3 regions of the Rhizobium sp. NLR10b genome follow, and region 1 is predicted to be linked to each of the others. Evidence: predicted binding sites of a transcription regulator. Region 1 holds the regulator's gene; each other region holds the start of a gene.
The links. Region 1 encodes LexA, which represses DNA repair genes until DNA is damaged. Its sites were predicted from a motif close to TGTTCNNNNTGTGTTCNG; they were not measured.

Region 1 (9,669 bases):
CGGCGGCCTGTCGGCGGTGAGTTACGATGTCATTCCCTATGGCATGCTGAACGGTAATCCAGGTCTGCTGGGCGGCCTCAACGTCGTCGGCATGACGCGGGCCGGCATCGACCGCGCCGTCATCCACCGGGTGCGCCGCGCCTACAAGGCGATCTTCGAAGGAACGGGCTCCGTGCGCGAAAACGCCGCCGCGATCCGTGAGGAATATGCCGATTGCGAGCAGGTGGTGCAGATCCTCGACTTCATTGCAGCCGACAGCGACCGCGCACTGTCCTCGCCGACCCGGGGGCAGAAGGGCTAGTCCGTGGCTTTAACAGGCGACACCGCTGCGGGCCGGTTGGCGATCATCGCCGGCGGTGGCCTTCTGCCTTGCTATGTCGCCGAAGCCGCGCGCGCGGCTGGCGAAAATCCCGTTATCGTCGCGCTGAAGGACGAAAGTGATCCACGTTGGGAAGGCTATGATCACGCCGTTATCGGCATCGGCGATTTCGCCGCCCTTGAGGGCCTCTTCAACCGATATGGCGTCGGACGTGTGGTGATGTCGGGAAGTGTGCGCCGCCGGCCGGAATGGCGCGAGGTGCGCCCGACGTTGCGCATTCTGATGAAGGTCCCGGCCGCCATTCGCACATTGCTCTCAGGCGGCGACGATACGGTTCTGCAGATGGTGATCCGGTTGATCGAGGGGAACGGGCGGCGGGTCGTCGGCGCCCACGAGATCGCCCCCGACCTGCTCGCTTCCGTTGGCCCGCTTGGTGCCGCCGCCCCCGGCGAGGAAGACCGGCGAGATATCAGCCGAGCCGCCGATGCCGCCGAGACGCTTGGCCGGCTGGATGTCGGGCAGGGTGCAGTCAGCATCGGCGGGCGCGTTGTCGCGCTGGAAGGACTTGAGGGCACAGATGAGATGCTGGACCGTGTTGCCGGCCTCAGGACCGCCGGACGGATTTCGCCGCGCCGCCGCGGCGTGCTCGTCAAGCTCTGCAAGCCGCAACAGGACATTCGCGCTGACCTGCCGGCGATCGGCGTTGCCACAATCCTGAACGCTGCGAAAGCCGGCCTTGCCGGCATCGCAATCGAGGCCGGTCGCTCGCTGGTGCTTGATCGGACCGCGGTCATCAGCGCCGCCGACGAGGCTGGGTTGTTCGTCTGCGGCATCGATCGTGGTCTGCCGGCATGGGGGCTCGAATGAACGGAGCGCCGCTGAAGATCGCCGTCATTGCCGGGGAAGTGTCGGGCGATCTGCTTGGCGCCGATCTCATCGCGGCGCTGAAGCGGATTTACAGCGGGCCGGTGGAGCTTGTCGGCGTTGGCGGCGAGGGGCTGCAGGCGGAGGGGTTGAAATCCCTGTTCGATTTTTCCGAGCTGTCGATCATGGGCATCACCCAGGTGCTGAGCCGGCTGCCAAGGCTGTTTGGCCTGATCCGTCAAACCACGGCTGAGATCGTCGCCGCAAAGCCGGATATTCTTGTCATCATCGACAGTCCCGATTTCACCCATCGCGTCGCCAAGCGCGTGCGCACCGCGTTGCCCGATCTGCCGGTCGTCAATTACGTCTGTCCGAGCGTCTGGGCCTGGAAGGAATATCGCGCCACGCGCATGCTCGCCTATGTCGATCACGTGCTTGCCGTCCTGCCCTTTGAACCGGCAGCCATGCAGCGCCTCAATGGGCCGGCGACGACATACGTCGGGCATCGTCTGGTCGCCGACCCAGCGCTGCTGGAGACACGTCGCCTGCGCCTGGGAAGGCAGCCAGGTAACGCTCCGATCCTGCTTCTTCCCGGCTCGCGCTCCTCCGAGATCCAGAAGCTTCTGCCTTACTTCGAGATCGCCGCGAATGAAATCGTCGCCCGCAATGGGCCGACACGCTTCATTCTGCCGACGGTGACGCACAGGCAAGCGCTTGTCCGCGAAATCACGGCGGCGTGGGCGGTAAAGCCAGAGATCGTCGTCGGCGCGCAAGCAAAATGGAAGGCCTTTGCCGAGGCCGATGCGGCCATGGCGGCGTCCGGAACCGTTATTCTCGAACTCGCCCTTGCCGACGTTCCCGTCGTCTCCGCCTACAAGGTCGACTGGATCATGCGCATGCTGACATCGGGCATCAAGACCTGGACCGGCGCGCTGCCGAACCTGATCGCGGATTACCCGGTCGTGCCGGAATATCTGAACGATGTCGTTCGCGGCGCAAGCCTTGCGCGCTGGATGGAAAGGCTGTCGGCCGACACCTATCAGCTTAAGGCGATGAAGGAAGGCTACGAGCTCATCTGGCAGCGCATGCAGACGGAAAAGCCGCCCGGCGAACAGGCTGCCGAAATCCTTCTCGACGTTTTGAACAAGAAAAAACCCGGCCATTCCTGACCGGGTTTCTTTTGAGCTCTGAAGCGATCAGCGCTTCGAAACCGGGATGTAGTCGCGCTTCGGTTCACCGACATATAGCTGGCGCGGACGGCCGATGCGCTGTTCCGGATCCTCGATCATCTCGTTCCACTGGGCGATCCAGCCGACGGTGCGGGCAAGCGCGAAGAGCACGGTGAACATGGTGGTGGGGAAGCCCAGCGCCTTCAGCGTAATGCCGGAATAGAAGTCGATATTGGGATAGAGCTTCTTCTCGATGAAATATTCGTCGGTGAGCGCGATGCGCTCCAGCTCCATCGCAACTTCCAGCAACGGATCGTCCTTGATGCCGAGTTCGCCAAGCACTTCATGCGTCGTCTTCTGCATGATCTTGGCGCGCGGATCGTAGTTCTTATAGACGCGGTGGCCGAAGCCCATCAGCCGGAACGGATCGTTCTTGTCCTTGGCGCGGGCAATATATTCCGGAATGTGGTCGACCGTGCCGATTTCCGTCAGCATGTTGAGAGCCGCTTCGTTGGCGCCGCCATGGGCGGGGCCCCAGAGGCAGGCGATGCCGGCGGCGATGCAGGCGAACGGGTTGGCGCCCGACGAACCGGCGAGACGGACGGTCGAGGTCGAAGCGTTCTGCTCGTGATCGGCATGCAGGATGAAGATGCGGTCCATGGCGCGGGCAAGCACCGGATTGACCACATATTCCTCGCAGGGGACGGCAAAGCACATGCGCAGGAAGTTCGACGCATAGTCGAGGTCGTTCTTCGGGTAAACGAAGGGCTGGCCGATATGATACTTGTAGGCCATAGCGGCAAGCGTCGGCATCTTGGCGATCATGCGCAGGCTGGCGACCATGCGCTGGTGCGGATCGGTGATGTCTGTGGAGTCGTGATAGAAGGCCGACAGGGCGCCGACACAGCCGCACATCACAGCCATCGGATGCGCATCACGGCGGAAGCCGGTGAAGAAGCGGCTCATCTGCTCATGCACCATCGTGTGGTGCGTGACGCGATAGTCGAAGTCCTTCTTCTGCGCGGCCGTCGGCAGTTCGCCGTAGAGCAGGAGGTAGCAGACCTCGAGGAAGTCGCCGTGCTCGGCAAGCTGCTCGATTGGATAGCCGCGGTGCAGCAGCACACCTTCGTCACCGTCGATATAGGTGATTTTGGATTCACAGGATGCGGTCGAGGTGAAGCCCGGATCGTAAGTGAAGGAAGCGGTGTTTTTGTAGAGGGCACCGATGTCGATGACGCTCGGGCCGATCGTGCCGCTTTTAACGGCGAGGTCGACTGATTTGTCACCGATTTTTATTGTAGCGCTTTGATCCGTCATGCTGATCCTCCGAAATGTCGGTGGCGCCACAAAAGCGCCATAGGGGTTAAGCGTCCTTTCCGATAGCTATATGATCGTGACGCTAATGCCAAGTTACCGTGATGGCATTTTGTGCATTGCGGCATCACCTTTTAGGCACCGCAGCGATGAGCCGCACGCATAACGGAAGCCGATGATTCGACTTGCCTTTTGCTCCTTTGGTTTTTCCTTCGTATTTCAACCGATTATTCTTGCCGGATTTGCGTGAAGGTTGCATTCTGGCGACTTCGCGGGGGTCATTTTGGGCGGCGCATGCAGGAACAGACGACAGCCGAATTGCGGCCGCAAGTGGGCGCCGGCCTTGCCGATCCGCCGAATTTTCCTGCGCCTGCGGTGGTGACTCAATCGGTAAGGACGCAGTCGCAGACCCCGTTGCGTCATCGGCTGCTGGCCGCCGCCCGGCAATCGCTGCCTGCCGGAGCCTACATGCTGGGCGAAGAGGCCGATTATGGCCGAATGCTGCTGTTCTCGCCGGTCTTCCTCGGAGCCGGCTCGGCCTTCTGGTTTCTTGCGGCATCGGATTTGCCCCTCGTTCCATCGCTGCTCTGCTTGCTGGTGTCGGCGGCCGCGGTTTTCCTCACCGGTCCCAGCCGGCCGGCCTTGCGCGCAAGTTTGATGGCGCTGGCACTTTTCGCCGGCGGCATGCTCTCGGCTCAGTTTGAGAGCTGGCGGGCTTCGACGGTGATCCTCGATTCATCCGTGACGACGACGGTGACCGGCCGTGTCGAACGGCGGGAAGGGGACGGCCGCGGGCGCTGGCGCTACATTCTTGCCGTCACAGGCACCGAGGCTCCGGAGCTGAAACGGCCGCCGAGACGCATCACCGCGATCGTCCGGGGCGCCGATGCGCCTTTCGAAATCGGCGACATCATCACCGGCAAGGCACGGCTGACACCGCCGGCGGGCCCCGCACTTCCCGCGCTCAACGATTTCTCCTTCGGTGCCTATTTCGACGGCATCGGTGCCAACGGTTTCTTCTATGGTGCGCCGGAGAAACTCGACTTGGAGGCAGGCCCGCAGGCGGCCAGCTCGACGTCGGACGCTCTGTTCGAATGGCTCTACCGGCTGCGCAGCAGCATCGGCGACCGCATAAGATCGATCCTGCCCGGCGATACCGGCGCTTTTGCCGCTGCTCTGGTGACGGATGAACGGCGCGCCATCTCGAAGACGACGACGGAGGCGCTGCGCCAGTCCGGCCTTGCCCATATCGTCGCGATCTCGGGCCTCAACATGGCGCTGTCGGCCGGCATCTTCTTCGTCGGCTTCCGCATGCTGCTCTGCCTCTTTCCCGGCGTCGCCCAAGCCTATCCGACAAAGAAGATCGCCGCCGCCGGTGCGCTCATGGCCGTCACCGCCTATTACCTGATCTCCGGTTTCGGGGTTTCGGCCGAGCGCGCTTTTATCATGATGACCATCATGCTGATTGCCGTCTTCTTCGATCGGCCGTCGATCAGCCTGCGCAATGTCGTTCTCTCTGCGCTCATCATCATCGCCATTTCACCTTCGGAAGTATTGGGACCGAGCTTTCAGATGTCCTTTGCCGCGACATTGGCTTTGGTATCGGGCTATCAGCTGTGGAAGGACAGGCGTGTCCGTGAAAACGCTTTCCTGAAATTGCCGATCATCAGGCCGGTGGTTGTCGTCGCCGGTTTCTTCGGCGGCGTCTTCCTGACCTCGCTGATCGGCGGTTTTTCCACCGCCCTGTTTTCGATCGAGCATTTTCATCGCCTGACGGCTTACGGCCTGCCGGCAAACCTTGCGACGATGCCGATCATCTCCTTCATCGTCATGCCGGCCGGGCTGCTGGCGATGCTGCTCATGCCCTTCGGGCTGGATGCTCCGCTCTGGACGGCGGTCGGATTCGGCCTCGATCTGGTGATTGCGGTTGCCAAGACGGTGTCCGGCTGGGGCGGCGATATCGGCATCGGCCGCTTGCCCGCCTGGTATTTCGCAGTGGCGGTGGCAGGCTTTCTGCTGCTGACGCTGCTGCGCACCCGGCTGCGCCATGTCGGCACATCCATCATCGCCGTCTCGACACTCACCGTACTGCTGCTGCCGGCTCCCCGCCCGCCGGATCTGGTGATTTCGGAGGATGGTGGTCTGGTTGCGGTCGTTGCGGCTGAGGCAATCGCGTCCAACCGTGAAAACCCGCCGGATTTCATCTTCGACCAGTGGCAGCGAGCGCTGGTCCTGCCGACACATGTTCCACCGAAGATGCTGGATGGTCCGGCTATCCCGCCGGAAGGAGAAGACCGCCGAGTCAGGCTTTCCCGCGATCAGCAGAACGAAGCGAGCGCAGCGATGCGGGCAGCCGCAGCAGGCGGTGAAGCAAACCGGTTTTCCTGCGTCAAGAAGGCGTGGTGCACATCACGACTCGGCAATGGCCATATCGTCACCGTCATCGACAATGCCGCCTATCTCGGCCCGGCCTGCGATACGGCCGATATCGTCGTGACCTCAGTCCGCCTGCGTTTCAACAGCTGCCGTTCAGGCGGGACGCTCTTCACCGGCGAGACGCTCCGCAGGACCGGTTCCGTCGAATTGCGCTTCGCCGATGCCGGCCTGCAGGTCGCAACCGCATTCGAGGCGCTATCGCGGCCATGGATGCGCCATCGCGCCTATGATTGGCGCAAAGACAGTTTTACCGAATCCGGTCCGGCTGCTGTCAGTGATAACGGCGAATGAGGCCGACGAGCTTGCCCTGCACCTTGACGCGGTCCGGCCCGAAAATCCGGGTCTCGTAAGCCGGGTTGGCGGCTTCCAACGCGATCGAGGCGCCCTTCCGGCGGAAGCGTTTCAGCGTTGCTTCCTCGTCGTCGACGAGGGCAACGACGATGTCGCCGGGACTTGCGGTGCTGCCGTTGCGGATGATCACGGTGTCGCCGTCGAAGATGCCGGCGTCGATCATCGAATCGCCCTTGACCTCCAGCGCGTAGTGCTCACCGGAGCCAAGCATGTCCGCGGGAATGATGATGTCATGCGTGTTGTTCTGGATCGCCGAGATCGGAACGCCGGCGGCGATTCTTCCCATGACCGGCACGGAGACAGAGTTGCCGTTGTCGGCGACCGGCTTTGCGGCAGCGGGGGCGGCGACCGGCTGGGGTTTGCCGAGGCTGCCCTCGATGACGCTCGGCGAAAAACCGCGGCGCTGTTGCAGGCTGGGGTTATAGGCCTCCGGAAGCTTGATCACTTCAAGCGCCCGGGCGCGATTCGGTAGCCGGCGAATGAAGCCGCGCTCCTCGAGCGCCGTGATCAGGCGGTGAATGCCGGATTTCGAGGCGAGATCCAGGGCATCCTTCATTTCGTCGAAGGAGGGAGGGACGCCGGATTCCTTCATGCGCTCATGAATGAAAAGGAGAAGCTCCTGTTGTTTGCGCGTGAGCATCGACGTCAGACCCCTGATTGAAACAAATCCAGAACAGACACTATATGTTCCATATGTGTTCCGCAAGTAGCTAAATTTCCGTAAAACTTCGGGCCAACTCGTCGAGATTTTTAATTTCATTCGACGGGATTGGCGCACATCGCTTGCATTCGGGGAGGGGCTGTCGCACATCTTTGCCCCTTTCAGGAGGATATCATGAACGCGCATTCCGCCAAGTCGCATCCGCTGGATCACGTCGTGCTGCCGGTGGTCAATATCGATCTGGCGCGTGAGAGGCTCGGCAAGCTCGGTTTCACCGTCGCCGCCGATGGGCGCCATCCCTTCGGAACGGAGAATGCCTGCGTCTTTTTCGCCGACAAGACCTATCTGGAGCCGCTTGGCGTGGCGAGCGTCGAGGAGAGCGAGGCAGCGGCCCGCCACGGCAATGTCTTCATCGCCCGCAATCGCGCCTTCCGCTTCCGCTGCGGCGAGGAGGGATTGTCTGCGCTGGCCTTCCTCAGCGAGGATGCCGGCCTCGATCATAAGCGCTTTGTCAGCAACGGCGCGAGCGCCGGCGAGATGTTGCAATTCAGCCGGCCGATGCGGATGCCGGATGGTTCGGAGACCGTCGGCAGCTTCAAGCTGGCCTTTGCAGCTGATCTGCGCGCACCCGATTTCTTTCTCTTTACCTGCCAGCGCATCAATTCCTTCCCGACAGATCGCGCCGCGCTGGAGACGCATGCCAATGGCGTGATCGGCATTGCCGAGATCGCGCTTTGTGCGCCGGACCCGGCGGCATTCGCCGCCTTCGTCGGACTTGCGATAGGGCAGGCGGCGGCGGAGAAAACCGGTTTCGGCGTGAATATCGCGGCATCAAATGCGAAGATCAGCCTGATGACGCCCGAAGGGCTGGAGGCCTATTTCGAGCTTGCCGTCTCATCCGCCGATCGTGGTCTGCGCGGCCGGGTAATCCTCTTCACCGTCGCCGATCTTGCCGTGACAGAAGCGCATTTGGGTGCTAACGGGATCACATTCACGCGCAAGAACAATCGCATTCTGGTGAAGTCTACGCCCGGGCAGGGTGCGCTCTTCGCCTTCGAGGAAACACGATGAGCACCGACACGAATTCCGAAGTCAGGATCGGCGAAGGCGAAGGTCAGGTCACCTTTTCCAATACCGCCCGCCTGTCGCTGATTGCCGGCCCCTGTCAGATGGAGAGCCGGGACCACGCCTTCATGGTCGCCGGCACGCTGAAGGAGCTTTGCGCAAAGCTTGGCATGGGTCTTGTCTACAAAAGCTCCTTCGACAAGGCCAACCGCACCTCGCTCTCGGCCGAGCGCGGCATCGGCCTGGAAAAGGGCATGGAGGTCTTTGCCGACCTCAAGAAGGAATTCGGCTTTCCGGTCATAACCGACGTCCATACGGCCGAGCAATGCGCCGAGGTGGCCAAGGTGGTCGATGTCCTGCAGATCCCGGCCTTCCTCTGCCGTCAGACCGACCTACTGATCGCCGCCGCAAGGACCGGCCGTGCCGTCAATGTCAAGAAGGGCCAGTTCCTCGCCCCCTGGGACATGAAGAACGTCCTGAAGAAGCTCAACGCCAGCGGCAATCCGAATGTGCTCTTGTGCGAGCGTGGCGCTTCCTTCGGCTACAATACGCTGGTCTCCGACATGCGCTCGCTGCCGATTATGGCGGCGATGGGCGCTCCCGTCATCTTCGACGCGACGCATTCCGTCGCTCAGCCGGGCGGGCAGGGCGATTCCTCCGGCGGCCAGCGCGAGTTCGTGGAAACGCTGGCGCGCGCGGCAGTGGCGACGGGAATTGCCGGCGTCTTCCTCGAAACCCATCAGGACCCCGACAACGCGCCGTCCGATGGCCCGAATATGGTTTATCTCAAGGACATGCCGCGACTGCTCGAGAAGCTGCTTGCCTTCGATGCGATCGCCAAGTCCTGACGTTCAACAAGCTGACATGTTCGTGGTTTAGGCCACGACGGAATGCTGGTTCGGAGGCCGGAAATTGCGGCATTGTAATTTGCACGCCTTCGATTATGACAGGCTTCGAACGACTTATCACCCACCGAGCAGGAAGAACCCATGACTGCAATCACCGATATCATCGCCCGCGAGATCCTCGATAGCCGTGGCAACCCCACCGTCGAAGTCGACGTCTATCTCGAAGACGGCAGCATGGGCCGCGCGGCCGTTCCCTCGGGCGCCTCGACGGGCGCGCATGAGGCGGTTGAGCTGCGCGACGGCGGCAAGCGCTATCTCGGCAAGGGCGTCGAAAAGGCGGTCGAGGCCGCCAACACCGAGATCTTCGACGCGATCGGCGGCATCGACGCCGAAAACCAGATTCAGATCGACAACATCATGATCGAGCTCGACGGCACGCCGAACAAGTCGCGCCTCGGCGCCAACGCCATCCTCGGCGTCTCGCTCGCCGTCGCCAAGGCTGCCGCCCAGGCATCCGGCCTGCCGCTTTACCGCTACGTCGGCGGCGCTTCCGCCAGCCTCCTGCCGGTGCCGATGATGAACATCATCAACGGCGGCGCCCATGCCGACAATCCGATCGACTTCCAGGAATTCATGATCCTG
Region 2 (9,669 bases), on a different contig from region 1:
AAACGATCTGCAAAGCCGCCGCCACAGACAGAGTTTTCTAATCCTCGTCCGACATCAGCCTGTCGATTGCACGCCTTTCCTTTTTGGTCGGACGGCCGGTACCCGTCCCCCGGGTCGCTTGCTCGTACGGCGTGAGACGTTTTGTCTCATCCGGCGGCGGGGATTGGTCGTCGTAGAGCAGGCGGGCCTCCTCGTAGGGACCCCGCCGCTCCCCGGCGAGACGCACGATGAGAATGACATCGCGCCGCTCCAGCGTCAGTTCGACGCGGTCACCCGGCTTGACCATCTGGCTCGGGTGACTGCAGCGCTCGCCGTTGATGCGCACGTGCCCCGACTGGACGTGACTCTGGGCCAGCGAGCGCGACTTCACCATGCGCGTGAAAAACAGCCACTTGTCGATGCGCTGGCGCGAACCGCTTGCCGGCTGTGTCTCCCCGCCCATGATTACTTCTTCATCTGTTCCTTGAGAGCTGCGAGCTTGGCGAAGGGAGAATCCGGATCGATCGGCTTCTCCTTGCGCGGCGGCTTGGCCTCGAAGCGCAGCGGCTGGGCGCCGCGATTGTTGTTGCGGTCGTTACGGTCATTGCGATCGTTCCGCTCGCCGCGGTCCTTCCGATCGCCACGGTCCTGACGATCACCGCGCGGCTGGTCCTTGCGCTCGCCCCTTGCTTGCTGCGGTCTGCCACCGTCACGGCCGCCACCGTCCTTGCCGCGGCCGTGGCGGTTGTCGCGCCCGTCGCCGCCGCGATTGCCTTCGCCGCCTTCACCGCCGTTCGGACGGCGATTGCGTTCGCCGCGCTCCTGGTTCTGGCCGCCCCGGCGTTCGCCATGGCCGCCGCGTGCTTGGCGATGGTTGTCATTGCGGCCGCCGAGACGCCACAATAGAACCGGCTTCGGTTCCGCCGGCTCGCCAGTTTCCCCGGAGGCGGCAGTCTCTGCCGAAGCGGTTGCCTCGGTCACTTCGGCCGCAGTGTTGCTGTCGTTCGCTTCTGTGGCGGGGACGTCGGCCGCCGTCGAAGCCGGCTCGGCTTGGGTCGGCTCGGAAACAGCCTCTTCCGTCGCTCCGTCGGCATCATCGTGATCGGCTTTTTCTGCCGCTTCCGCGGATGTTTCCGCGGAGGCGGCAGGGGCTGAAGCCGCGTCCTGCGCCGCAAGATGGGCCGACGCCTCTTCCGCCTTCACGGCATCGGCGCGATAGCCGAGGCCCTTGAGGATCTCTTCCATGTCCTCGAGCGTCGCCCCGAGAATCGACAGCATCGCCGTCGTCGTCGTGAAACGGCGACCGTCATAGGCGCCCTCCGGACGATTGCTCTGACCGGGCTTCCATTGCAGCAGCGGACGGATGATATCGGCAAGCCGCTCCAGAATGTCGATGCGCACGGCGCGCTTGCCGAGGAAGCGGAAGCCGGCGAGCTTGTAGAACATCCGCTCGAAGCTCGGATCGGTGACGACCGAGGTGCGGCCGGCGGCAAGCACGGGGATGAGATCGCCGTAGCCCGGCTTGTCGAGACCGTCGTTCTTCAACGCCCAGAGCAGCGTGATCAGTTCGGCAGGTGCCGGCTTCAGAAGGGCCGGAACAAAGATATGATAGGCACCGAAACGCACGCCGTAGCGGCGCATGGAGGCGCGAGCCTCCTGATCCAGCGACTTCACCTCTTCGGTGACGTCGCGGCGGAAGAGCACGCCGAGATTTTCGACCAGCTGGAAGGCAAGTCCCTTGGCGAGGCCCTGCAGATCCTCGGCGCGCGACAGATCATCGAGCGGTTTCAATACCGTGCTGATGTGATGATTGACGAAACGTTCGATACGGGCGGCGACGTGATCGCGGGCATTGCCCGTCAACTGCTCGTCGGCGAGCAGGATCACGCGCGGCCGCATGACGTGATCGCTGCCGGAAAGCCGCGCCACGGGATCGCCGAGCCAACGGATCAAGCCATCCGAACCGATCGCCAGATCGCTATTGCCCGCGGCATGCAGCCGGGCCGCACGGGCCTCGAACTCGAGCGCGAGCGCCTTCTGCGACGCAGCCTGAACCGCCTTGGCATCCGGTCCATCCGTTCCCCCCACCGGGGTGAAACGGAATCCGCTCAACTGCCCTACATGATGTCCTTCAACGAAGACATCGCCATTCACACTGATTTCAGCTTCCAGCATCGCATTCTCTCTCAGGCGCTTCATGAGCACAGATGTCCTGCGATCAACAAAGCGTTTCGTCAACCTTTCATGTAACGCATCGGACAATCGATCTTCGATTTCCCGCGTCTTTTCCTGCCAATGTGTCGGATCGGCAAGCCAGCCGGGCCGATTCGAAACGTAGGTCCAGGTCCTTATCTGCGCGATTCGCGCCGAAAGCGTGTCAATTTCCCCATCAGTTCGATCCGAGCGATGAACCTGCTCCGCAAGAAACTGCTCGTTCACCGTGCCATAGCGCACGAGATCGGAAAAGAGGGTCGAAATAAGATCGGCATGTTGGGCCGGAGTGATACGCCGGTAGTCGGGCAGCGCGCAAGCCTCCCAGAGTTTTTCGACGCGGGCCGGCCTGTCGGCGAGATCGATCACTTCGGGATAGCGCGAAAGCTGCTCGAGCGCCTGCTGATCGACCGCCGGCAGCGCCCGCGTCAGCCCGGGCACGCGCGGCCCGGCCTCCAGGCTGGCGCGCAGCGACTGAATTGAGGAGAAATCCATCTCCGTCGTGCGCCACTGCAGAACCTTGACGTTGTCGAATTCATGTCCCTCGATGCGCTGCACCACTTCCTCGTCGAAGGGCGAGACTTGGCCGGTGACACCGAAGGTGCCGTCCCGCACGTGCCGCCCGGCGCGGCCGGCGATCTGGCCGAGCTCGGCCGGATTGAGGTTGCGGAACTGGTAGCCGTCGAATTTCCGGTCCTGGGCGAAGGCGACGTGATCGACGTCGAGGTTGAGGCCCATGCCGATCGCATCGGTCGCCACCAGATATTCGACGTCGCCCGCCTGATAGAGCGCGACCTGCGCATTGCGGGTGCGCGGGCTCAGCGCCCCCAGCACGACCGCCGCGCCGCCGCGCTGCCGGCGGATGAGCTCGGCGATGGCATAGACCTCATCGGCGGAAAAGGCGACGATGGCCGAGCGCTGCGGCAGCCGGGTGATCTTCTTCTGCCCGGCGTAAAGGAGATGCGAAAGCCGTGGCCGCTCGACGATCGTGACGCCGGGCAGGATCTGCTGCAGGATCGGCCGCATTGTCCCCGCGCCCAGAAGCAGCGTCTCATCCCGGCCGCGAAGGTGCAGGATACGGTCGGTGAAGATATGGCCACGCTCGAGATCGCCGGCGAGCTGGACCTCGTCGATCGCGACAAAGGCGGCTTTGGTCTCCCGCGGCATCGCCTCGACCGTGCAAACGGAAAAACGCGCATTGGGCGGCGAAATCTTTTCTTCGCCCGTGACCAGAGCCACGTTCTGCAAGCCGACCTTCTCCACCACCCGCGTATAGACCTCGCGGGCCAAAAGCCTGAGTGGCAGGCCAATCACGCCGGTCCCATGTGCGACCATGCGCTCGATGGCATAATGGGTCTTGCCGGTATTGGTTGGTCCAAGCACCGCGGTCACACCGCGCCCGCTGAGAATCATCGGCTGCGAAGTCAGAGTCATGGTCCATGCAAGTGAGGCAGGCGCGCCCCGGGAAAAGTTTTGCCATCTCGATGAAGGCACAGAACACATGGACAGCTACTGCCGCAAACGCAAGGGCAGATTTCAAAATGCGTCGGGGATTGCGACTTTTGCGAGTCGTCCGGACGGTCCGCATTTCCGATTCGGAACAGCGTGAGAACGAATCAGAGACGAATCGCTGACTCCTGCTGATTCAGCTTTTGTTCACGGCTAAGTATTGATTTTGAATCACTTTTTCCTACTAAATGCTGAATCGCGGGACTCTCTCCGGTTCGCATTTTGTGACCCTGCCGGAGGTCTGTCATTCGCTTTTTGCCAAGGGAAAAATCCGCCGAAATTAACGTCTCGATCAAATCCGGAACGAATCGGCGACGAATCGCCGACTGCTCTGCTTTCCCCTTTCGTTCACGGCCATATCTGGTGGCGTCGTCATGTTCCGCCCGCTTGATGCGGGGCAGGCGGCAAGATCTCGTCACGTCGGTGTTAATCTTCCGGCGAGCAAATTCACACAGCCTTAAGCCTGACCCGCTTGCCCGTCGGACCGATCAAAAACGGAACGAATCACCGACGAATCGGAGACATCGTGATCTTCCTGCTTTGTTCGCCGCAACATGTTGTATTTCAATGTCTTTTTAACCATACGGGCCATTTGTCAGGGGTGACGGATCACAAACCATGAATCGCGTCGCATCCTAATTCGCGCGCCCAACCGGGAACAAAAATCGCCAATGCGTGTTTCTTGTCCATTCAGATTGCAGATGAAATGAAGGAAAAACACCATGCTTGGCACGATACTTCTCGTTATCCTCATTCTGCTCCTGATCGGAGCCCTGCCGAACTGGGGTTATAGCCGTGGCTGGGGCTATGGACCTTCCGGCGGTTTGGGGCTAGTTCTGGTCATTATCATTATCCTTGTACTAATGGGCCGCATCTAAAGCCCGACTAACCTGGGGAGTTACGACATGATGAAGAAGATTGTTCTTATCGGCGCGCTCGTGGGCGCTCTCGCATCCTGCACCGCGACCGAGCAGGGCACGGCGATCGGCGCCGGCACCGGTGCAGTCATCGGCGGTGCCGTCACCAACAGCTGGGGCGGTGCCGCAGTCGGCGCCGTTGCCGGCGGCCTGACCGGCGCTCTCATCGGCCAGTCGGTCGAACGCCGCGGCTACTGCATCTATCGCGATCGCTACGGCCGCCGCTACGAGGCGCGTTGCCGTTACTGATCGCATCACATATCGGACTCCCAACGGGCGCTTCTGCGCCCGTTTTTCTTTGCCGACACGTCCGTCAACGTGACGTTGATCGGTCATGAAAGTCAAATCCACCAACGCCCATTAGCTAGCCGCATATTTACCTCGTACGCGCAGGGCAGGCGCCATCGCCCGACAATTCCACCGTCGTCATTCTCGTCGCCGCGGCTTTCCTGACAACCGCGGTCTCATCTCTTGTCTTGGTAGCGGAGATCGCTCGCGGCAGCGAATGCCGGCCATGATTCGGGTTGATCGAGACCGGAACACCGGCAACCGCTTCTGCCCTCCCGAACAAAAGCAAAGGCGCGTTCTGCAACGCGCCTTTGCAAATCGACACACGTTCGTCCTATCTTAAACGAAGAATTGCCCGCCATTGGCCGTCAGCGTCGAACCGGTGATGAAACCAGCATCGTCGGAGACGAGGAAGGTAACGCAGCGGGCAATCTCTTCGGGCTCGCCGAGACGGCCGACCGGGATCTGCGGAATGATGCGTTCATTTAGTACCTTCTCCGGCACGGCAAGCACCATTTCCGTTCCGATATAACCGGGGCAGATGGCATTGACGGTGATGTTTTTCGCAGCCCCTTCCTGGGCAAGCGCCTTGGTAAAGCCGAGATCGCCGGCCTTGGCCGCCGAATAGTTCGCCTGGCCCATCTGGCCCTTCTGGCCGTTGATCGACGAGATATTGACGATGCGGCCGAAGCCGCGGTCGCGCATGCCGCTCCAGACCTGATGCGTCATGTTGAACAGACCGGTCAGGTTGGTGTTGATCACCTCGTGCCACTGCTGCGGCGTCATCTTGTGGAACATTGCGTCGCGGGTGATGCCGGCATTGTTGACGAGGATCTCGACCGGCCCGATCTCGCGTTCGACCTTGGTGATCCCTTCACCGCAGGCAGCGTAGTCCGAAACATCCCATTTGAATACCGCAACGCCGGTGACGTCGTGGAAGGCATGAGCCTTCTCGTCATTGCCGGCGTAAGTGGCCGCAACCCTGTAGCCGGCATTTTTCAGCGCCATGGATATCGCTGCGCCGATGCCGCGTGTACCTCCGGTGACCAGAGCCACTCTGCTCATGTTCCGCTCCCCCTCTGTGTTTTCGCCCGCTCGTGGCGGCATTTCAATCAATGACGGATCGCATGCTATTTAAAGTGCTTCAAAGCACATGGCGACGCCCATGCCGCCGCCGATGCAAAGCGTGGCGAGGCCCTTCTTCGCGCCGCGCCGCTTCATCTCGAACAGCAGCGTGTTGAGAATGCGCGCCCCGGAGGCGCCGATCGGATGGCCGATCGCAATCGCCCCGCCATTGACGTTGACGATCGACGGATCCCAGCCGAGATCCTTGCTGACAGCGCAAGCCTGTGCCGCGAAGGCCTCGTTGGCCTCCACAAGATCGAGATCGTTCACAGACCAGCCGGCCTTTTCGAGCGCCTTGCGCGACGCGGGGATCGGGCCGGTGCCCATGATCGACGGATCGACGCCGGCCGTTGCCCAGGAAACGATGCGGGCAAGCGGCTGAATGCCGCGCCGGGTCGCTTCCGCCTCACTCATCAGCACGGCGGCGGCAGCGCCGTCGTTGAGGCCGGAGGCATTGGCGGCGGTAACCGTGCCTTCCTTGTCGAAGGCGGGGCGAAGCTTGCCCATCGCCTCGAGCGTCGCGCCGTGGCGGATATATTCGTCGGAATCGACGGTCACGTCGCCCTTCCGTGTCTGGATGATGTAGGGAATGATCTCGTCGGTGAAGCGGCCGGCCTTCTGAGCCGCCTCTGCCTTATTCTGCGAGGCGACGGCGAACTGATCCTGGTCGTCGCGCGACAGCTGCCACTGCCGTGCGACGTTCTCGGCGGTGATGCCCATATGGTAGCCGTGAAAAGCGTCGGTGAGGCCGTCCTTGATCATCGTGTCGACCATCTTCATGTCGCCCATCTTCGTGCCGCTGCGCAAATGCGCGGCATGCGGCGCCATCGACATGGATTCCTGGCCGCCGGCAACGATGATCCTGGCGTCGCCGGTGGCAATCTGCTGCATGCCGAGCGCGACTGCGCGCAGGCCCGAGCCGCAGAGCTGGTTGACGCCCCAGGCCGTCGTTTCCTTCGGAAGGCCGGCCTTGATCGCCGCCTGGCGGGCCGGGTTCTGGCCTTCGCCCGCGGCCAGCACCTGGCCGAGGATCACCTCATCCACCTCGCCGGCATCGACGCCGGCGCGCGCGAGCGCCCCCTTGATGACGGCCGCGCCGAGTTCATGCGCGGGGACCGTTGCAAAAGCACCGTTGAACGAGCCGACGGCTGTCCGACCTGCGCTGGCGATGACGACGGATGAATTGCTCATGGGGAGGCTCCTCGTTTTTCGTCCCACTTACATAAGGGGAAACTGGCAAAGCTTTGAGCACAAGTCAAACGGGAAGACCGGCCGCCGCCATTTTCGCGGCAGCAGTCAACGCCGATTCGTTTGATCTGCTAAAGGTTTGCCGCAACGCACAAAGAGATTGTCACCAGCCTTCTTTTGCGTTTACAGTCTGAAGTGGAGGAAGATCCATAAATCAGACGGGGGTTCAGGAGACTGATATGGCGAAGCATGAGGGTCAGATTGTCATCAAGAAATACGCCAATCGCCGCCTGTACAATACAGGCACCAGCACCTATGTGACGCTGGAAGATCTGGCGGAGATGGTAAAGAGGGGCGAAGACTTTACCGTCCAGGACGCAAAAAGCGGGGACGATATCACCCATTCGGTGCTGACGCAGATCATCTTCGAGCAGGAATCGAAAACCGGCAACACGCTGCTCCCGATCTCCTTCCTGCGCCAGCTGATCACCTATTATGGTGACCAGATGCAGATGGTCGTGCCGAGCTTCCTCGAACATTCTATGCGCGCCTTCAGCGAACAGCAGGCACAGATGCGCGAACAGGTAAACCGTGCCTTCGGCGAGACGCCGCTCGGCAAGAACCTGCAATTGCCGATGCAGATGGTCGAGGACCAGGTTCGCCGCAATACCGAGCTGTTTCAGCAGGCAATGCAGATGTTCTCGCCTTTCATGACACCGCCGGCGGCCAAGGAAAGCCGCAAGGCCGAAGCCAAGGATATCGACGAACTGAAGGAACAGCTCCGCGCCCTTCAGAACAAGCTCGACAACCTATAGTCCGATAGAGACATCCCGCCCGGCGCTTCGGATCGAAACGGCAAAACCCCCGATCACATCGATCAGAGCGATCGTCATCAAAATGAAGAACACCTGTGTCGCGGCGCCCTGGACGAGAAGAAACTCGACCAGGAAGGCGATGAAGACCAGCATCGACAAGATATGGTTCAAGAGGTTGCCGGGCCCGGTTCGCGTTGCTTTCAGGATTTCGAAGAACAGCACGATGAGCGCAACGACGATGAAGAGATCGCCGAGCGCCATGCTCCAGGTCGCACCCGAGAGCATCGACAGCACGATGATGTTATGCTGCAAGGCTGCGATGCCGCCGTCGCCCATCAGGCCGAGCATCGCCAGATTGTAAAGAATAAACGGAATAATCATCAGCGGCATTGCGGCTACCATCGGCAATCTCCCAGCGGAGAAAGAATACTGCCGCAAACCGTTGTCTCACCGCAAGTGATTGCAAATATTATCTTGCCGAAATGCAAAAGGCCGGCGTGAAGCCGGCCTTGAGACTCGCGATCGGACGAGCCGGATCGGAAATTATGCGCTTTCCTTCGGAGTCAGAACCTGGCGGCCGCGATACATACCGGTCTTCAGGTCGATATGATGCGGGCGGCGCAGTTCGCCGGAATTCTTGTCTTCGACGTAGGTCGGTGCCTTCAGCGCGTCAGCCGAACGGCGCATGCCGCGCTTGGACGGGCTCGTTTTTCTCTTCGGTACAGCCATTTTTCTTACTCCACTTGCGGGCAAAACATTCCCACGGCCAGATGGCGGCCGAAACGGACATGTCGCGATTTCGGAAATTTTGCGCGCTTATACATGCAAGGGGCGGCCTTGACCAGTCCCCATGCATATTTTTTGCGAAGCCGATGATTCGAGCCTCAGACCTCGTCTTCCGGCACGATCCAGGGCTCGGCGCGGGCCGCCTCTTCCCATTTCCGCCAGGCCGGATGCGCCTTCATCGTCTCCATATAGGCGAGCGTCTCCTCCCGGCTGACGAGGTCATAGATGTCGAACCGGTTGACGACGGGCGCAAACATCGCATCCACGCCGCTGAACGCACCAAAGAGAAACGGGCCGCCGGATTTCTGCAGAAGGTTTCGCCAGATCGTCTCGATACGGCTGACGTCGGCGTCGACGCCGTCAGGCAATGTGATCCCGCCCCTCGGTCGGCGAATATTCATCGGGCAGGCATTGCGCAGGGCTCGGAAGCCTGAAAGCATTTCCATCGAAACAGAGCGGGCGAGCGCCCGTTCGGCACGGTCGCGCGGCCAAAGGCCGGCGTCCGGATAAAGCTCGGCGGCATATTCGATGATCGCCAGCGATTCCCAGATCTTCAAACCGCCGTGCTGCAGGACTGGCACCCGGCCGCTCGGCGATATCGCCTTGATATTGGGATTGCCGCCCGCATCGTCGAAAGGGATCAGGATTTCTTCGAAGTCGACGCCGGCGCTCGTCAGCGCCATCCACGGCCGGAACGACCAGGAAGAATAATTCTTGTTGGCGATGTAGAGCGTCGGTCTGTCCATAGGCCTCTCCCATTCAGGCATCGAAATCGAAGATCAGCAGTTCGTGGAAATGGTTCATGTCCTCGAACACGCAGAACGCCGGCGGCGCAAGCTCGAAAACAGGGG
Region 3 (9,669 bases), on a different contig from region 1:
GGAGTGCCCCGCAGTTCAGCGCCACGAAATTGCCCTTCCGGCGGTGGCTCCACTGATGCAGGATCTGGGCGACGACTTCCTTGCCGCTGCCGGTTTCGCCGGCGACCAGCACGTCGACATCGGTATCGGCGATGTGGCGCAGAATTTTCCTCAGGTTTTCCATGGCAGGCGTCTGGCCGATCAGTGGCAAAGTCTCCTGCGCGTCTTCGGCGGCCCGGCGCAGCGCGCGGTTTTCCAGAACAAGCTGCCGCTTCTCGCCTGCGCGGCGTACGCTGTGCACGAGCCGATCGGCAGCGAAGGGTTTGGCGATGAAATCATAGGCGCCGTTCTGGATGGCCTGAACGGCCATCGGAATATCGCCGTGGCCGGTCATCAATATCACCGGCAGGTCGCCGTCCATGCCCTTCAGCGTGGCGAACAGCTGCAGCCCGTCGATCTCGGGCATGCGGATATCGGTGACGACGGGGCCGGCAAAATCGACCGTTAGTTCCTCCAGGGCGGCTTTCGCGCCGTCATAGGCCGAGACGGAGAAGCCGGCGAGTTCGAGGGTCTGGGCGGTGGCACGGCGCAGATCCCTGTCGTCGTCGATCAGCGCAACGGGCATCGGTGTGGCCATGATCAGGCCCTCCTCAGATGAACGATGAACCTTGTCCCGCTGCCATCGCTCTCCACCTCCATCCGGCCGCCGTAATCGCCGACGATATCCTTGGAGATAACGAGGCCCAGGCCGAGACCTTTTTCCTTCGAGGTGTTGAAGGGCGTGAACAGGCCCTTGCGGATATCGGGCGAAATGCCGGGGCCGTTGTCGGCGACCGTCAGCGTCACGATCTCCTGGTCATTCGATGTCCTGACCTCGACGCGCGCCTCGTCGGCTTTCGGGGCCACGGCCTCCAGCGCATTCTGAAGCAGGTTGATCAGCACCTGCTCGAGACGGATCCTACTGCCCATGACCTGCAGTTCGGCCGGCGGCAGCTCGATGTCGAGCGTATCCATGCGTCCGGCAAATCGGCTACGCAGCAGCATCACCGCGCCCTCGATGACGTCCTTCAGGCCTGTCGGCTCGGCGCTGCCGCGGCCCTTGCGGGCGAAGCTCTTCAGCTCCTCGGTGATCGAGCCGATGCGCTCCGTCAGAGCGGCGATGTTCTGAAGATTTTCACCGGCGGGCGCCGTCTGGCCGCGGTCGAGGAAGGTGCGGGCATTGTCCGCATAGGCGCGGATGGTCGCCACCGGCTGGTTGATCTCGTGGGCGACGCCGGCGGCCACTTGGCCCAGGATTGCCAGCCGGTTGGCCTGCACCAGATCCTGCTGCACGGCCTGCAGCTTCTGCTCGGTGCTGCGGTGACCGGCGATCTCGGCCTGCAGCCGATCCCGCGCCTGGCTGAGATCAAGCGTCCGTTCGGCCACGCGCCGTTCCAGTTCTTCGCGCGCCTGCTGCTCCCTGAAAATTCGAAGGGTGGTCGTCTGGCGGCGGCGCAAGAGGAAGGCTGCGCCCGCCAGCAGCGGCAAAAGCAAGAGCAGCGCCAGCATGCGCGTTTCGCGGACCGCGGCATCGATGGACGGCCCCAATGCAACAAGATGCTGCAGATGCCAGCCGGTCGCAGGGATCGGCATCCCCACATCGAGAAAGCTGGTTTTTCCCGCGCCGCCGGGCGTGACGATCTCGACGACATCAAGCCTGTCGCCTAGGTGACTGATGATATCGAGCGGCAGCGGCTGAAGCGGCGCGTCGCCGAATTGAAGGCTCTCGCGGATCGCCGTCAGCCGATCCTCGGCGATACGGCCGATCGTCATGAACCGCCAGGAGGGAATGCTGGTGATGAGGACAATGCCACGATCGTCGATGACGTAGGACGGGGCGCCCGAGCCATTCCAATCCGTCTCGATATCGTCGAATTCGACCTTGACGACGACGACGCCCAGGAGACCGTCATCGCCTGATATCCGCTCGGAAATATAAAGGCCGGGCTTCTTGCTGACGGTGCCGAGCGCGAAATGCTCTGCCTGCCCTCGAGCGACAGCGCCCTGAAAATACTCGCGGAAACGATAGTCGTTGCCGACGAAGCTCGTCGGTTCGCGCCAGTTGCTGGCTGAAACCGCGATTCCGTTCTTGTCGATGACATAGATGACGGCGGCCTTCGTGCCGGCGGCCAGTGTCTCAAGCTTCCGGTTCAACTGCTCGAACGTGCCGGCGTCGCGTCCAGCCAGGGCGGCGGCGAGCGCGGCATCTTGCGACAGCACGAAGGGCAGCGCCCGGTATTTTTCGAGGACGGTGCGCAGCAGCGCCACGTTCATCCTCGCATCGTTGCGGGCCTGTTCCTCCAGGGCAGCCTCCGCCCGGCGCCGGCCGATCTCGCCGCTGACCCAGAGGCTTGCGACGATGGCCGAGAGGGCGAGCACTGCATAGGCCCACCACATCCGGCGGATGCGGTGCTGCAAGGGCAAGGCGGGCCAAGGCCTTTGCGAGACTGACAAGGACATGGGGGATTTGTGCATTTTTCCGCACGAGACGCAAATAGATTTGTGTGGCTTTTCGCATCTCCTGAACGAGCCAACGGCCTACAGAAAGATTTTATGCTGGAAATACAAGGCTCTAAAAAGGTGGCGCGAAACTGGCACGGCGCTTGCGAAAGAGATGGCAACAACGGCTGAGCTGTTGGATTGAAGCGAACGGCTCGGGAGGCCGGAGTTCGTTCCGGACGAGCCTTTAGGAGGAAATCATGATCGCAGCACCACTCGATACAGTCGCAGACAGCAAGGGCAGGAAGCCCTTTTATTCCCATCTCTACGTCCAGGTTCTCGCCGCTATCGCTGCGGGTATCATTCTCGGTCATTTCTATCCCGACCTCGGCACCCAGCTGAAGCCGCTCGGCGATGCCTTCATCAAGCTCGTCAAGATGGTGATCGCGCCGGTCATCTTCCTGACGGTGGCCACCGGCATTGCCGGCATGAGCGACCTGAAGAAGGTCGGCCGCGTCGCTGGCAAGGCGATGCTCTACTTCCTGACCTTCTCGACGCTGGCGCTCGTCATCGGCATGATCGTCGCCAACGTCGTCCAGCCCGGCGCCGGCATGAACATCGATCCGGCATCCCTCGACCCGAAGGCCGTCGCCACCTTTGCCGATAAGGCGCATGAGCAGAGCATCGTCGGCTTCCTGACGAATATCATCCCGTCGACGATCGTCGGCGCCTTTGCCGATGGCGATATTCTGCAGGTGCTGTTCTTCTCGGTGCTCTTCGGCATCGCGCTCGCCATGGTTGGCGAAAAGGGCGAGCAGGTCGTCAATTTCCTCAACGCCCTGACGGCCCCCGTCTTCAAGCTCGTTGCCATCCTGATGAAGGCCGCCCCGATCGGCGCCTTCGGCGCCATGGCCTTCACGATCGGCAAGTACGGCGTCGGATCGATCGCCAACCTCGCCATGCTGATCGGCACCTTCTACCTCACCTCGCTGCTCTTCGTCCTTGTCGTGCTCGGCGCCGTCGCCCGCTATAACGGCTTCTCGATCCTGGCGCTGCTGCGCTACATCAAGGAAGAATTGCTGCTGGTTCTCGGCACCTCGTCTTCCGAAGCCGCACTTCCGGGACTGATGAACAAGATGGAAAAGGCCGGCTGCAAGCGCTCGGTCGTCGGCCTCGTCATCCCCACCGGCTATTCCTTCAACCTCGACGGCACCAATATCTACATGACGCTGGCAGCCCTCTTCATTGCCCAGGCGACCGGCATCAATCTCTCCTGGGGTGACCAGATCCTGCTGCTGCTGGTAGCGATGCTGAGCTCCAAGGGTGCTGCCGGCATCACCGGCGCCGGCTTCATCACCCTTGCCGCGACGCTCTCCGTCGTGCCCTCCGTGCCGGTCGCCGGCATGGCGCTCATCCTCGGCATCGATCGCTTCATGTCGGAGTGCCGGGCGCTGACCAACCTCGTCGGCAATGCGGTCGCGACGATCGTCGTTGCCCGTTGGGAAAACGAGCTGGATACGGCGCAGCTCGCCAGAGCGCTGGGCGGCCAGGCAGAACAGGGCGCTCCGGCTGCCGGACTTCAGCCGGCGGAATAACAGGCCGACCTGTTCGCCATTCTTGGATATTTGCAGCGGCCCGTCATCCGATGGGCCGTTCGCTCGTTGATAACTCTCGTTCTCTAGTCGACGTCATCCTCGGCCTTGTTGTGCCGAAGGATCTGCTGCCCTATCAAACGGAGGCAGATGGTCGGGAAGCCTGAGCATGACGAAGGAGAAGTTGGCCGGCTTTTTCAGCAGGCAGTTTCCCGTTTCGGCTTTAACCACTGTTGTCGCCGAGAAGGCGATCGTAAACAGCGCCAATCGCTTTTGCTTCCTTCTCCAGCGCGAAATTCGCCCGGACATGACGCAATGCATTCTCGCCATGCACGATCGCCAGCGCCGGATCTGCGATATAGGGGGCGATTGCCCGCGTCAGCGCTTCGCCATCGCCTGCAGCCACGACCGAACCGGTCTCGCCCTCGGCGATGAGTTCGGCATAGGCGCCCGCATCCGATGCCACTACGGCCGTCCGCGAGGCCATGGCTTCGAGCGGCGTCAAGCCGAAACCCTCGTTGCGGGAAGGGGCGACGTAGAGCGTCAGGCGGCGATACCAGACCTTGATATCAGGCACTTCGCCGAGAAACAGGATGCGGTCGGTGAGCCCGGCGGCGGCGACATCGGCCTTGAGCTTTTCGGCGAAGGCGGTGTGCTCGGCCGTCACGCGGCCGGAGACGACGGCTGTCCATTCCGGATGCTGCGGCAAGAGCTCGATCATCGCCTTAACGAATAGATCGGTGCCTTTCTGATGGCGCACGCGGCCGAAGCAGCCGACGAGATAGCGGCCGGGCAGGCCGGTCGCGGTTATGCCGTCGTCGGCGGTTTCCGGTGGGTGAAAGAGAGAAAGGTCGACGCCGTGCTGGATGACAGTGTGAGGCACTTCGAGGAAGGAGCCTGAGCGGTCACTGGTCGCGATCACCGCGTCCATGCGGCGGATCAGCCATTTCGTATAGGCGGTGTGACGGCGTTGCGCCGCCGAAGTGAAGAGCAGCTTCAGCGGCATGCGCAGGACATGGCGAAGCAGGATGCCGACGGCCATCTCATTGTTGCGGCGGGCGTGCCAGACGCGGTGACGTCGCCTGGCCGGCGGACGCCACAGCCCGAAAAGCTGCGCCCATCTCAGTTTGGCCAAGCCCTCCGGCAGGCCGGGGCCGAGCGTCGCTATGCGCATCCCAAGCCAGATCTGGCATGGGATGAGCTGAACGATGGTCGACGTGACGCCGGAGAGCCGGCGCTTGAAGTTGGGCGCGATGATCTCGACGTCACGAATATCCGGCAAGGAATGGGTCTCGTGTCTGACGGGCGATCAGCCCCAGGAAACCTGTAGGATTTCGTAGGCCTTGGAGCCGCCCGGCGCATTGACCTCGATGGAATCGCCGACTTCCTTGCCGATCAGCGCACGGGCGATCGGGGAGGAGATGGAGATGCGGCCGGCCTTGACGTCGGCTTCCTGGTCGCCAACGATCTGGTAGGTCTTTTCTTCCTCGGTGTCCTCGTCAACGAGCTTCACCTTGGCGCCGAACTTGATCTTGTCGCCGGACATTTTCGTGAGGTCGATGACCTCGGCGCGGGCCGTCAGGTCTTCCAGCTCGGTGATGCGGCCCTCATTGTGGCTCTGGGCTTCCTTGGCGGCATGGTATTCGGCATTTTCGGAAAGGTCGCCATGAGCACGGGCTTCGGCGATCGCCTCGATGATTCGGGGGCGCTCCTCCTGCTGACGCCAGCGCAGCTCTTCCTGCAGCTTGACGAAACCACCCTGTGTCATCGGTACCTTATCAACCATTTTTCTGTCCTTCACTCCTTGCGGCCGCCGTCTTGCGTCAGCACAGTCAGGCACACACAAAAGAAAACAGGTCCCGAAGAGGAACTTCGGAACCGTGCCACAATCATAGTTGCATGCTTATAGCAGATCGCCACGGCTGATTTCCAGAAAATTCGCATAAATGAAACGCATACCCGCTGGTACGTCGGGTGATGCGTGCCAAACGGGGGAGCGGCAGCCGCGCCGGGATTGACTTTGCGCCATGGAACATATAGTGAACATACTAATGAAGAAGTCGCTAACCGAACGTTTGGCCATCCTTTCCGATGCCGCAAAATACGATGCTTCCTGTGCCTCCAGCGGCACGGTGAAACGCGATTCGAGCGCAAGCGGCGGACTGGGTTCGACCGAGGGATCCGGCATCTGCCATGCCTATGCTCCGGATGGACGGTGCATTTCGCTTCTGAAGATCCTGCTCACCAATTTCTGCATCTACGACTGTGCCTATTGCGTCAATCGCTCCTCCAGCAATGTCGAGCGCGCACGCTTCACGACGGAGGAAGTCGTCTGGCTGACGCTCGAATTCTACCGACGCAACTATATCGAAGGCCTCTTCCTTTCCTCCGGCATCATTCGCTCTTCCGATTACACGATGGAGGAGATGGTCGGCATCGTCCGCGAGCTGCGGGTGACGCATAATTTCCGCGGCTATATCCATCTGAAAGCGATCCCCGAGGCGTCGCCGCATCTGATCGAGGAGGCGGGGCTTCATGCCGATCGGCTGTCGCTCAATATCGAGCTGCCGACCGACAGCGGGATTTCCCGTTTCGCGCCGGAAAAGAAGCCCGTCAATATCAGACGATCGATGGCGGATATCAGGTCGAAGATCGAGGCTGCCGATGAACCGACGCTTAAGACCGGGAAACGCCAGCGTTTCGTGCCAGCCGGCCAGAGCACGCAGATGATCGTCGGGGCGGATGGGGCCAATGACGCGACTATTCTGGCGAGCAGCGGCCGGCTCTACAGCAGCTATGGCCTGAGGCGCGTCTATTACTCCGCCTTCAGCCCCATCCCGGACTCCTCGAAAAACCTGCCGCTGATCAAGCCGCCGCTGATGCGCGAGCATCGGCTTTACCAGGCCGACTGGCTCTATCGGTTCTACGGTTTCGGCATCGAGGAGATTACTGCGAACCAGGCGGACGGCATGCTCGATCTCAATCTCGATCCGAAGCTTGCCTGGGCGCTTGCCAACCGGGGCGAATTTCCCGTCGACATCAACAAGGCCGAGCGCGAGCGGTTGCTGCGTGTGCCGGGCCTCGGCACCAAAACCGTGAAAGCGATCGTCTCTGCGCGCCGTTTTCGTCGCCTGCGGCTTGATGATCTCTCCCGACTCGGAGTTTCGATCAAGAAAGTCCAATCCTTCATCTCCGCGGAAGGCTGGTCGCCGCGACGGCTGGTCGACCGCCCGGACCTGCGCGCCGTGTTCGAGCCGCAGCATGAACAATTGTCCTTGCTGTGATGCGCCGGGTCGTGCTTGCAGGACGTGGAGATCTTGGCGAATGGCGCGATGCCGCACGCGTTTTGGCGGCAGCCGGCATCTTGCCCGAGGAGATCGACTGGCGCGAAAAAAGCGCCGAGGCCGATCTGTCGTTTCAACGGGACGCCATGCCGCCAGCGCCTGCGACAACGCGTAAGCCGATGACGGTGCCGCCCGCTTTCATCGAGCTTGCTGAGACCGTCCTCTGCCATTCCGATCCGGCGCGATTTTCTCTGCTGTACCGTCTCCTCTGGAGGCTGCAGCTGGATCGGCAACTGCTGGAGGTGACCTCCGACGAGGATGTTGTGCGGGCCAGGCTGATGGCGAAGAACATTCGGCGCGACGCGCACAAGATGACGGCCTTCGTCCGTTTCAAGGAAGTCGGCGCGGTATCGGCAGGTCGTCGGAAATTCCTCGCCTGGTTCGAGCCGGACCATCATGTCGTCAGGCGCACGGCTCCCTTTTTCCAGCGCCGTTTCAGCGACATGGACTGGCTGATCGCCACGCCCAAGGGCTCGGCGGCCTGGAACGGCGAGCGGCTGACGATTGCCGACGAGCCATGCGAAAGGCCTAATCTCACCGATGCCACGGACGAACTCTGGCGAACCTACTATGCCAGCATCTTCAACCCCGCGCGGTTGAAGGTGAAGGCGATGCAGGCGGAGATGCCGAAGAAATACTGGAAGAACCTGCCGGAGGCCGACCTCATTCCTGGCTTGATTGCATCGGCCGAAAGCAAGGTGCGGGAGATGGCGGCGCGGGAGGCGACGCAGTCGCTGCCGTTTCACGACCGCTTGCAGCGGGCCGCGCGCAATCTCCCCGCAGAACCAGCGGCTACTGCGGGCACGCTGGAAGCACTGCGCGCGGAGGCCGCTGTCTGCACACGCTGCCCGCTTCATGCAAATGCGACGCGGACGGTATTCGGAGAGGGGCCGCGCGATGCGCAGGTGATGTTCGTCGGCGAGCAGCCGGGCGACCAGGAGGATATTTCCGGGCGTCCCTTCGTCGGTCCCGCCGGCAGGCTTCTCGATCAGGTGATATCGGAGGCGGGCATCGACCGCTCGAGGCTCTACGTCACCAATGCCGTCAAGCATTTCAAATACGAGCCGCGGGGCAAGCGTCGCATCCATCAGAAGCCGAATATGAATGAGGTGAAGCATTGCCGCTGGTGGCTCGATCGCGAGATGGCGCTCCTCAAGCCGAAACTGATTGTCGCATTGGGGGCGACGGCGCTTGCGGCGCTGACCGATGTCAAAGAGCGCCTGCAGGATGTCAGGGGAAGGGCGATGGCGATCGAAGGAGGGCGCACGCTCTTCGTGACGGTGCATCCGTCCTATCTGCTGCGCATTCCGGACGAGCGACTGAAGGCGGAGGAGCTGGCCCGGTTTCGCGTGGATATGCTGAAGGTTCAGCGGCTTATGGTCTCAGCCGGATAAATTGATTCCGGTGGAGTTCGCGCCACTGCCCGTCGAGCGGTGGCGCTGCCCTGTCTCAAGCGAAGTAACTTTGCAGCGGCCGCACTTCGAGATTGCCGGCCTTCAGCGCCTTGATCGCCTGGGCGGCGGCTTCGGCGCCGGCCATCGTCGTGTAATAGGGCACCTTCTGCATCAGCGTCGCACGGCGCAGCGACTTGGAGTCCGAGATCGCCTTGTTGCCGTCGGTGGTGTTGATGACGAGTTGGACCTGGCGGTTGCGGATGGCGTCCTCGATATGCGGACGGCCTTCCAGAACCTTGTTGATCTTGGTGGCGGTGATGCCGTTTTCGCCGAGGAAGCGGGCGGTGCCGCCAGTTGCCAGCACCTTGAAGCCTTCTTCGACGAGGATGCGGATCGCCGGCAGCACGCGCGGCTTGTCCTCGTCGCGCACGGAGACGAAAACCGTTCCGTCACGCGGCAGTTCGACGCCCGCGCCGAGCTGCGACTTGGCGAAGGCCAGTGCAAAATCGGTGTCGAGGCCGATCACTTCGCCGGTCGAGCGCATCTCCGGGCCGAGCAGCGTGTCGACGCCGGGGAAGCGGGCGAAGGGGAAGACGGCTTCCTTGACGGCGATGTGCGTGAGCTTACGCGGATCGGGCTTCGGCCCGTAGGCGGCGAAGGTGGCGTCAAGTTTCTCGCCGGCCATGACACGGGCGGCGATCTTGGCGATCGGCGCGCCGATGGTCTTGGCGACGAAGGGCACGGTGCGGGAAGCGCGCGGATTGACCTCGAGCACGTAGACGATGCCGTCCTTGATGGCGAACTGGACGTTCATCAGGCCGCCGACATTGAGCGCCTTGGCCATGGCTTTCGCCTGGCGCTCCAGCTCGTCGAGCAGTTCGA

Region 2: HJB91_RS11820 (helicase-related protein) is a predicted target of LexA. The motif match lies at 3,787-3,804, and genes of this name have one in related genera.
Region 3: HJB91_RS18580 (putative DNA modification/repair radical SAM protein) is a predicted target of LexA. The motif match lies at 6,078-6,095, and genes of this name have one in related genera.

The regions. Positions count from the first base shown of each region.
Region 1 covers NZ_JABDWV010000007.1:205,426-215,094, forward strand. The annotation lists gene lpxA (acyl-ACP--UDP-N-acetylglucosamine O-acyltransferase) at 1-301, shown strand, start outside; gene HJB91_RS13755 (LpxI family protein) at 305-1,186, shown strand; gene lpxB (lipid-A-disaccharide synthase) at 1,183-2,352, shown strand; gene gltA (citrate synthase) at 2,380-3,669, opposite strand; gene HJB91_RS13770 (ComEC/Rec2 family competence protein) at 3,961-6,393, shown strand; gene lexA (transcriptional repressor LexA) at 6,374-7,093, opposite strand; gene HJB91_RS13780 (VOC family protein) at 7,289-8,185, shown strand; gene kdsA (3-deoxy-8-phosphooctulonate synthase) at 8,182-9,027, shown strand; gene eno (phosphopyruvate hydratase) at 9,169-9,669, shown strand, end outside.
Region 2 covers NZ_JABDWV010000006.1:192,911-202,579, reverse strand. The annotation lists gene HJB91_RS11825 (RNA-binding S4 domain-containing protein) at 38-442, opposite strand; gene HJB91_RS11820 (helicase-related protein) at 445-3,624, opposite strand; gene HJB91_RS11815 (DUF3309 family protein) at 4,422-4,577, shown strand; gene HJB91_RS11810 (YMGG-like glycine zipper-containing protein) at 4,605-4,865, shown strand; gene HJB91_RS11805 (beta-ketoacyl-ACP reductase) at 5,244-5,969, opposite strand; gene HJB91_RS11800 (acetyl-CoA C-acetyltransferase) at 6,039-7,220, opposite strand; gene phaR (polyhydroxyalkanoate synthesis repressor PhaR) at 7,457-8,032, shown strand; gene HJB91_RS11790 (hypothetical protein) at 8,027-8,434, opposite strand; gene rpmF (50S ribosomal protein L32) at 8,576-8,761, opposite strand; gene HJB91_RS11780 (glutathione S-transferase family protein) at 8,917-9,564, opposite strand; gene HJB91_RS11775 (DUF1868 domain-containing protein) at 9,578-9,669, opposite strand, start outside.
Region 3 covers NZ_JABDWV010000010.1:222,917-232,585, forward strand. The annotation lists gene HJB91_RS18555 (sigma-54 dependent transcriptional regulator) at 1-616, opposite strand, end outside; gene HJB91_RS18560 (ATP-binding protein) at 619-2,493, opposite strand; gene HJB91_RS18565 (dicarboxylate/amino acid:cation symporter) at 2,718-4,052, shown strand; gene HJB91_RS18570 (glycosyltransferase family 4 protein) at 4,273-5,331, opposite strand; gene greA (transcription elongation factor GreA) at 5,359-5,835, opposite strand; gene HJB91_RS18580 (putative DNA modification/repair radical SAM protein) at 6,101-7,333, shown strand; gene HJB91_RS18585 (UdgX family uracil-DNA binding protein) at 7,333-8,787, shown strand; gene carB (carbamoyl-phosphate synthase large subunit) at 8,843-9,669, opposite strand, start outside.